4 regions of the Brevibacillus sp. MER 51 genome follow, and region 3 is predicted to be linked to each of the others. Evidence: riboswitches for the same ligand, from Rfam matches in the RefSeq annotation. Region 3 holds a riboswitch; each other region holds the start of a gene.
The links. A riboswitch is a leader RNA that binds a small molecule or an ion and turns the genes downstream of it on or off. The one in region 3 is predicted to bind S-adenosylmethionine.

Region 1 (2,201 bases), on a different contig from region 3:
ATCACTATGGTGTAGTAAACGAGGTGTTGAGTTACATAGGTGGGAAAAAAGTAATAGGTAGTCCCTAAAGCAACCGCAGAAAAAATCGCACTCGTCATAAAAAGATACAGTGTTTTCCGATAACTGGCTTTGTAGTGTCGATACAAAAAGAGTGATATGACAAAATTGACTGTAAGGATCAGCAGGGCAACCCATGTTCCTTCGCCACCGAGGTAGTACCGATAAACCAAGGCTTCAATCAGAAGGAGCAAGGCAATCTCGACTCCGCCATAAACCAGTCCGAAAAGAATGATGACATGTCGGATATCAAAAAACATGCCATTCGTGACACTCGGGGCGAAGGTCATCGCGAGAAACATGCAGGCTGAGCTGGTGATGACAATAAAGGAACGGCTGTAGTTCCTCATTTTGTCACGGTAATAAATGTTGAAAAACACAAACGGGATAATGGCGAAACACCATTGAAGAATGACTTCTTTTAATAGACTCATGTAGCATCCCCATCGCAAATATTTGCTAGGCTTGTATCAATCTACGATAATTCGACAAGACACAACAAAATCCCTCTTGATGTTACAGAAGAAACTGGAATATTTATCAAGAAAGTTGTTTCGTAAACCTAGTTGACAGATAGGTAATTGCCAGATTATATTCTGTATATACTTATACAAACGTTTTGAAAATAGAAACAACTCTTATCAAGAGAAGGCTGAGGGAATGGCCCTATGAAGCCCGGCAACCTAGCACGAGAGAATGCGTTCTTTCGAGCCAAGGTGCTAACTCCAACAGGTAGAATACCTGACAGATAAGAGGCGAGAATCTTGTCGATTTTTGTCCTCTTTCTCTGTGAAAGAGGATTTTTTGCGTAGCTGTCGCGGGGAAGAAGCGCATTTCCAGTCTACGCTTCGGCCTCCGCCCCGCTGTGAGTGAAGACTGTCCGCTTCGGAAGAAATAGCGGGAGCGCTTCAAACCTGAAAACGCGAATGCGTTTTTGTATGTAATAAAAGCTGAAATTCCCCGCTATTTCTTCCTACGCTGAGATGGGCTCCAGAGGCGCTTGGACTGGAAATGCGCTTCTTCTACGAAGTTTCTTTCCTTTTTGAAAGTGAAATCAAAAGAAGCTTCGATCGAATGAGGGGAAACAAAATTTTTAATTTTGTTATGTGTTTTAAAAAGAAAAAGGGGGAACATCTCAATGAAAAAGAAACTCGGTCTGATCACATCACTTGTTTTGGCAGCATCTGTTCTTGTGACGGCATGCGGCAGCGGGGCAACAACGGGAACCGGCAGCACAAACGGCAGTGCTTCGGGAGAGAAGGCGAAGAGAATCGCATTGATCATGCGTCAGAACGTAGGAACGTTTTCTGCACAATACATCAATGGCGTGAAGACAGAGGTGGAGAAAAACGGCGGCGAGTTGACCGTTTTCAATGCAGATACCGATCTGGCAAAAATGGCGTCCAATCTCGATGCGGCTGTGAACCAAAAGTTCGACGGCATTCTGATTGATCATGGTACGGCGGAAGCGTTGCAGCAGGGCACGCAAAAGGCTGTGGATAAAAAAATCCCGGTCGTTCTGTTTGATACAGACATCAACATTCCGGGTGTGCCAGTTGTGGCGCAGGATGACAACAAGTTGGCAGAGCTGAGCCTGGAGAAGCTGGCGGCAGATACAAACGGCAAAGGCAATATTGTGAAAATTTGGGTAGCTGGCTTTGCGCCTATGGAAAAGCGCCAAGTGACCTATGAAGCTTTCCAGAAGAAATATCCGGATTTGAAAGAGATTGCGGCATTCGGTTCTGCTACCAACAATACGGCCCTCGATACACAAACGCAGATGGAAGCGATCTTGAAAAAGTATCCGAACAAAGGTGACATCACAGCGGTATGGGCGGCATGGGATGAATTTGCCAAAGGGGCGACACGCGCCATCCAGCAAGCAGGCCGTACGGAAATCAAAGTATACTCCATCGATTTGAGCGATGAGGATCTGCAAATGATCCAGGCGGAAAACTCTCCGTGGGCAGCGACGGCAGCAGTAGACCCATCCAATATCGGACGCATCCATGCCCAAACCGTGTTCCAAAAAATCAAAGGCGAGCAGGTGCCAGACAACGTGAAGCTAACCCCAGTGCTGGTGAAACAAGAGGACCTGCCGAAGGATAAAAAAGCAACGATGGGCGACCTGTCCCAATACGTAC
Region 2 (2,201 bases), on a different contig from region 3:
CAGCTCACCAAGTATCCGGAATAAGTGCCGTCCAAGTATTTTTTGCCACCCTGGCTGCTGTTTGGACTCTACGCAAAGATCAGCTTATCCATTACCAGCTCGTTGTGTACATGGGAAGTGCCATTATTGTAGGGAGCTTGCTTGGAGGATATGGAGGAAAATATCTTTCAGCAGATGCCGTCAATATCGTCTACGCCATTCTGGCCACCATTGCTGTAATCTTGATGTTCCTGCCAAAAAAGCGAATGGACGAACGTGAACAGACGACCGAGATGATCTTTCATAAGCCAACAGCTGTATTATCCGCTTTGATTGTCGGAGGTGCCTCTGGAATTGTAGGGGCAGCTGGCGCTTTTATTTTGGTTCCCATCATGTTGATCATCCTTAGGATACCGATAAGAGTTGCGATTGCTTCCTCTCTTGCCATCACCTTCCTTTCTTCCATTGGATCGACCATAGGAAAATGGATGGCAGGGGATATATTGTTTTGGCCATCCGTGATCATGGTATTCGCCAGCATCTTGGCAGCGCCGCTCGGTACAAAGGTCAGCAAACGTTTGGACACCCGGATTCTCCAAACCATTCTAGCCTTGTTGATCCTAGCCACGACAATTAAGATTTGGGCCGACATTCTTGCATTTCCATAAATAATAAAGAAAAATAAAAGAATGTTCTATGAAATTACATTTCATAGAACATTCTTATCGGGAGTGGTGGAGGGACTGGCCCGATGAAACCCGGCAACCTTCGTAATCTACGGTGACAAGGAGCAGTTTGCATAAAGCAACTGCTCTTTGTTGAAACTCGTTTCCCAATTGATGAAAGTATCCTAAAATAAAGAAGAAAGGAGGATACTTTCAAACTGAAATCGGCAGAAAATTATCAGACTATACTGAACTTGAAGCGATCAAGAACGCTTTTCACAATCGATATCAATCCGTGAAGAAACTCACGAACGAAGGGGTATCAAACATATGACAAACACCATACATTCAATAGAATTCATCAAGCGCCGTCAAAAACTCGCGGAAAAAATGCCTGACCACAGCGCACTTGTCCTCTTTTCAGGGGTTGTCAAGACACGCAGCAATGACGATAAATATCTGTTTTCACCAAACCGCAACTTCTATTATCTAACGGGCATTGCGCGCAGCAACCTCATTCTCATGATCACAAAACGCGCTGGCATCGTAAACGAAACGCTATTTCTTCAGCGCCCAAATGAGCTGGAAGCGAAATGGACAGGGGCGGTCTTATCCGATCAAGAGGCGAAGGAGCAATCTGGTATTGAACACTTCGACTATCTCGATGAGTGGCTGGAGTCATTTGGAGTCTTTGTGAGGCGCTGCGAAGGCAAGTCCTCACTCTATCTTGACTTGTATCGCTATCAGTGGAGCGACGAGCTGACCCCTGCAGACAATTTTGCCGAAGACGCGCAGAAGAAATACCGGACCCTTCAAATTCACGATGCGGGCCCATGGCTGAAAGAACTGCGTATGTTGAAGAGTTCGGCCGAAATCGAAGAGATCAGACGTGCGATTACGATCACGGATGAAGCAATCCGGCGCATGTGGTCGTATGCACGTCCTGGAATCATGGAATATGAACTAGAGGCGCACTATGATTTCACGTTGAAGTCGCACGGTGTTCGCGAGCTTCCTTATTTACCCATTATTGCTAGTGGCGTCAATGCTACTATCTTGCACTATGAAGCGAATAATCAGCGTGCGGAAGATGGTGACTTGGTCCTCCTAGACCTCGGTGCGGCATCGAATTACTATGCGGCTGATATTTCGCGAACGTTTCCCGTAAATGGTCGCTTTACTGAACGACAGAAAGCGATCTATCAACTCGTGCTCGAAGCAGAAATCAAGACCATCGAAGCAGTGAAGCCTGGTGTCACACTTTCAGAACTCAATGATGTTACGAAACAGGTCCTGACAGATGGTCTGCTACGTCTCGGTCTCATCCAAGACAGCAGTGAGCTCTCCAAATACTACTATCATTCCGTGTCACATCACCTTGGACTGGATACGCACGATTTCTCAGATTACAATGTTGGCTTGCAGCCTGGTATGGTGATCACGATTGAACCAGGTCTGTACATAGAGGAAGAAGCCATTGGGATTCGGATTGAAGATAATGTGTTGGTAACAGCAGAGGGCTGTGAGATACTCTCGTCACAGATCCCGAAGGAAATC
Region 3 (2,201 bases):
TGGATGCTCGATGCCAACCGACAGTCGCAATAATCGATCACAAACCCCGACATGCTCTCTGACTTCTTGCGGGATATCCGCGTGAGTTTGCGTCGCCGGATACGTACACAATGACTCGACACCACCCAGGCTTTCGGCAAAGGCCACGATTTGCAGATTTTGCAGGAACAATCCCACCTGCTCTGCATCGCGTACGCGGAACGATACCATCCCACTATGCCCGGTCGCTTGATTCACCTGGATCTCATGCCCGGGATGCTCTTGTAGACCTGGATAAAATACCTCCGCTACTGCCGGATGCTCACGCAGTTTTTCCGCTACGATCAGCGCGTTGGATTGATGACGCTCCATCCGCAATGCCAATGTCTTCATCCCGCGAATGAGTAGCCAGCAATCCTGCGGTCCAAGTACAGCACCGATTGAATTGTGCAAAAACCGGATTTTTTCCGACAACTCTTCTCCTTTTGTTACGATGAGTCCAGCCAGTACATCGTTATGTCCTGCCAAATACTTGGTTGCACTATGTAAAACGATATCTGCACCAAGCTCTAGTGGGCGTTGACAATAGGGGGTTAAGAATGTGTTGTCTACAATCGTCAGGAGCCCGTGCTGTTTCGCCAATTGCGTTACAGCTCGAATGTCGGTAATCTGCATGAGCGGATTGGTTGGTGTCTCGACGAAGATGGCCTTTGTCTCTGGGCGAATCGCATTTTTGAGTGCATCAATGTCACGCAAATCCACGTACGAAAATGTCAGACCGTAACGAGAGAGCACTTGCTCGAACAATCGATAGGTTCCCCCGTAAAGATCGAGTGAAACGATCAGATGATCCCCCTGGGAAAACAGGCCCATGACGGTGTGAACAGCAGCCATTCCAGAGGCGCAAGCGAATCCTGCATCTCCTGATTCCGCTTCAGCGATGGTTTCCTCCAAAATAGTGCGAGTAGGATTAGCTGTGCGCGTATAATCATATCCAGTGCTCTGGCCCAAGGCAGGATGACGATAAGCTGTTGCATAGTAAACAGGAAAACTCACCGCCCCTGTTTTTTCGTCTCTGCCTACTCCCGCCTGAATCAACTTTGTTTCCAATTTCATGTCTGTTTCTCTCCCTCCAATAGTGTACGAGGGCATCAAAAAAGCCCCCTTTCCTCTGAAAGAAGGCTTTGTTTACGTCACCGTAAGCAAATCCTTCTCATCTTTCAGAGTTTGATAACTCTGCAGGAATTAGCACCATTATCTCCCTGTTAAAATACAGGTGATTGGTTGCCGGGCATCATCGGGCCAGTCCCTCCGCCGCTCTGGATAAGAAGATTGCTATTCAATTCGATTGACCCTAATAGTAAAGGATCGGCAGGATTCTTGTCAACAATTTATTTCCACCCGTTAATTTGCATCTTTCAAGGCGGTCATAACTTGATTGTCCAGCTTCGCTGCTGCGTTTTTGTCATACGTTTTTTCATATTGTGGTTCTACGGAAATACGGGAACCGTAAAACATAATATCACGAACAGCCTCAATTTTGATCTCTGCCATGGCCAGCTTGAGCGGAACTCCTTCCAAGCGGTCTGTTTTAACGACAGCACGACCATTAATGGCAAAAGACGAGCCGGCACCGATCAAATGCAGGACAACCTGCGGTTCCTTCGCAATATTAGCCAAAATACGGGAGCGATTATCCATGGCAAAACGAATCGTATCGGCGCTGACAGCATACGTCCAGGACAAGGAGCTGAGCGATGGTGCCCCTGACTCATGGTCTACTGTGCCCAAAGTAACAAAACGCTCCTTTTGCAAGAGCTTGAATAAATCTTCGGAAAGAGATTGGGAAACAGTTTCAGCCATTTCAAAGCCTCCTAACAAACGTTTTGTACGTTCATTTTACCCTTCGCGCAGCTGATAGGCAAACGTTTCCTCTCCACCTTGATTCTGGTTGTCTTTTTCCCTAGACTGGTAGGTAACGATACCGAATAGTGAAAGGGGATGGACAGCTTGTCGCCTACAGACCGCCTCATGCAGCAAATTGATCAAGTTCTTGAAGAGCTTCAGGAAGTTCGGAAGGTAAATGAGCGGATGCACAAAATTGCGATGTTCCTGGAAGATATCCGACTAGCAGATGTAATCCAAAATTACACAGCCCCGCGCAAGCTGCTCTGGATCAATTTCCTCGCAGGTCTTGCCCGGGGTCTGGGATTGACGATTGG
Region 4 (2,201 bases), on a different contig from region 3:
GGCCAAAGCCATTTCCCGGCGCTACGACGACATGCGCTTTTTCCAAAAGCAGGTCAGAGAACTCCACGGATGTGAAGCCGCTTGGAACAGGAAGCCAAGCAAAAAACGAACCTTGAGATGGTGGCGCCTGCCAGCCAATCCGATGCAGATTGGAGTACAAGGCATTACGGCGGCTTTCGTAGACAGCGACGAGATCGCGGACGCACTGCTGCGAATCCGTCATCGCTTTGGCTGCTGCCATCTGTACCGCTCCGAATAGGCTGACGAAGTAATGGTCCTGAATGAGGTTAATCAGACGAACCAGCTCGCGATTTCCTACCATGGCACCCACACGCCAGCCTGCCATGTTGTACGTTTTGGACAAGGTATAAAATTCTACGCCCACTTCTTTTGCACCCGGAACCTGCATGAAGCTGACCGGCTTTTTCCCGTCATAGCTAATCGCCCCGTAAGCGAAGTCGTGGCAGACGACGATTTCATGTTTTCGGGCAAAACGAATAGTTTCTTCATAAAACTCAAGTGGTGCGTTGACTGCTGTCGGATTGTTCGGATAGTTGAGAAACATCAGTTTCGCTCGATCCAAATCAGCTTGGGAGAGCTGGCTGTAGTCTGGCAAGAAATCGTTTTCCGCCTTCAACGGCATCATGGCCATCCGTCCGCCTACGACCGCAACCCCCGACCAATAATCCGGATAGCCTGGGTCTGGAACTAGTGCAACATCGCCTGCGTTCATGAGGACTTGGCAAATCTCTACGAGTCCGGTTTTGCTACCGAACAAAATCGCTACTTCTTCCTCTGGATCGAGGTCCACATCAAATTCTTGCTTATACCAATGAGCCACTGCCTGCTTCAGTTCCACGCGTCCCTGAAAAGGCGGATATTTGTGATGGAGTGGTTGTGCCGCTTGCACCTGTAATTCTTCAATAATGTGCGGCGGTGTCGGCAAATCCGGATTGCCCTGCCCCAGGTTAATGACGTCGTGGCCTTGCGCAATGACCTTGTTTACTTTTGCCACCAGGGTCGCAAAAAACTGGGTAGGGAGTCGATCAATCATATCGGAGGGTTGAATGCGCATCTTTGTTCCATTCCTTTCTTGGGCCCAATACAGTAAAACCCCCTTTTTCCATACAGAAAAAGGGGGAGATCAGCTTGGTCACGTCCTTATCTGTCAGGAAAAAATCCTGCTGGAATTGGCACAGCATCTGTCCATCACATGGAACAGATCCGCTGCCGGGCTTCATAGGGCCAGTCCCTCCACCTCTCTGAATAAGTCAAACACACGGAATATACTGTTTTTTCGTCTATATCATACTACTTGAGCACGTAAACCGTGTCAAGATGCTTGGTTCTGTACCGGCATTTGATGCCTTCTTTTCTGAAAAGAGCTGTGGAAGGCAAAGAAGGCGACAGACAACAAACACAAGCCTGCCATCACGAACAATAGTCCCTGCGCGTGAATGGATTGGAAAATGAATGCGCCAAGCAGTGGACCGAGCATCCGCCCAGCCGATCCAGTCCCTGCAATCAGCCCTTGGATAAAGCCTTCTCGTCCCTCAGGCGTAAATTGTGCAGCTACTGCCGGCACCGCTGGCCACACGAGCATTTCGCCCAGCGTCATGATGAACATGCCTGCCACAAAGCCTGCATAAACCGTTGACTGAGACAAAATCAACATCGACAAGGCAAAAATATAAGCGCCCAAGAGCATTTGTGCTTTTAGCGTACGAGCAAAGCGTCGAATGACCCACGCAATCAATGGCTGACCAAACAGGATCAAACCGCCGTTCAGCGTCCACAACAGACTGTATTGACGGAGGGAAATGCCCAGGGTTTGCATATAGGTCGACAGCACCGTCGTCCATTGGACATAGACAATCCAGCTAATTAATAGTCCCCCGCATAATAGCAGCAATGCGCCCCATACCACCTTTGTCTCTTGTTGTGGTTGTCGCGGCACATCACCAGCTACTTGCTCAGGCATGCTTTGTCCAGTCGTCGCGTTTCCGCGTTGTTGTTCCACCATTTTTAGCTGACGCGGCAAAATGAGCATGAACATCGCGAGGACGATCACTTGAGAGATGGCATTACCGAAAAACGTCCAGGCAAACGATACACTTGCCAAGAAGCCGCCCAACGCAGACCCGGCAGCTACCCCCACATTGAGGGAGACATAAATCAGATTGATTCCTTTACGTCCTCCG

Region 1: linked by a shared signal. The riboswitch ahead of M3630_RS21095 (sugar ABC transporter substrate-binding protein) and the one ahead of M3630_RS13665 (aminotransferase class I/II-fold pyridoxal phosphate-dependent enzyme) in region 3 are both predicted to bind S-adenosylmethionine.
Region 2: linked by a shared signal. The riboswitch ahead of M3630_RS00950 (aminopeptidase P N-terminal domain-containing protein) and the one ahead of M3630_RS13665 (aminotransferase class I/II-fold pyridoxal phosphate-dependent enzyme) in region 3 are both predicted to bind S-adenosylmethionine.
Region 4: linked by a shared signal. The riboswitch ahead of M3630_RS11575 (pyridoxal phosphate-dependent aminotransferase) and the one ahead of M3630_RS13665 (aminotransferase class I/II-fold pyridoxal phosphate-dependent enzyme) in region 3 are both predicted to bind S-adenosylmethionine.

The regions. Positions count from the first base shown of each region.
Region 1 covers NZ_JAMAUS010000010.1:159,085-161,285, forward strand. The annotation lists gene M3630_RS21090 (ATP-binding protein) at 1-491, opposite strand, end outside; SAM riboswitch class I at 693-812, shown strand; gene M3630_RS21095 (sugar ABC transporter substrate-binding protein) at 1,196-2,201, shown strand, end outside.
Region 2 covers NZ_JAMAUS010000001.1:247,389-249,589, forward strand. The annotation lists gene M3630_RS00945 (sulfite exporter TauE/SafE family protein) at 1-647, shown strand, start outside; SAM riboswitch class I at 699-825, shown strand; gene M3630_RS00950 (aminopeptidase P N-terminal domain-containing protein) at 975-2,201, shown strand, end outside.
Region 3 covers NZ_JAMAUS010000005.1:314,077-316,277, forward strand. The annotation lists gene M3630_RS13665 (aminotransferase class I/II-fold pyridoxal phosphate-dependent enzyme) at 1-1,095, opposite strand, end outside; SAM riboswitch class I at 1,190-1,309, opposite strand; gene M3630_RS13670 (pyridoxamine 5'-phosphate oxidase family protein) at 1,384-1,842, opposite strand; gene M3630_RS13675 (DUF5665 domain-containing protein) at 1,981-2,201, shown strand, end outside.
Region 4 covers NZ_JAMAUS010000004.1:401,623-403,823, reverse strand. The annotation lists gene M3630_RS11575 (pyridoxal phosphate-dependent aminotransferase) at 1-1,075, opposite strand, end outside; SAM riboswitch class I at 1,159-1,273, opposite strand; gene M3630_RS11570 (MFS transporter) at 1,334-2,201, opposite strand, start outside.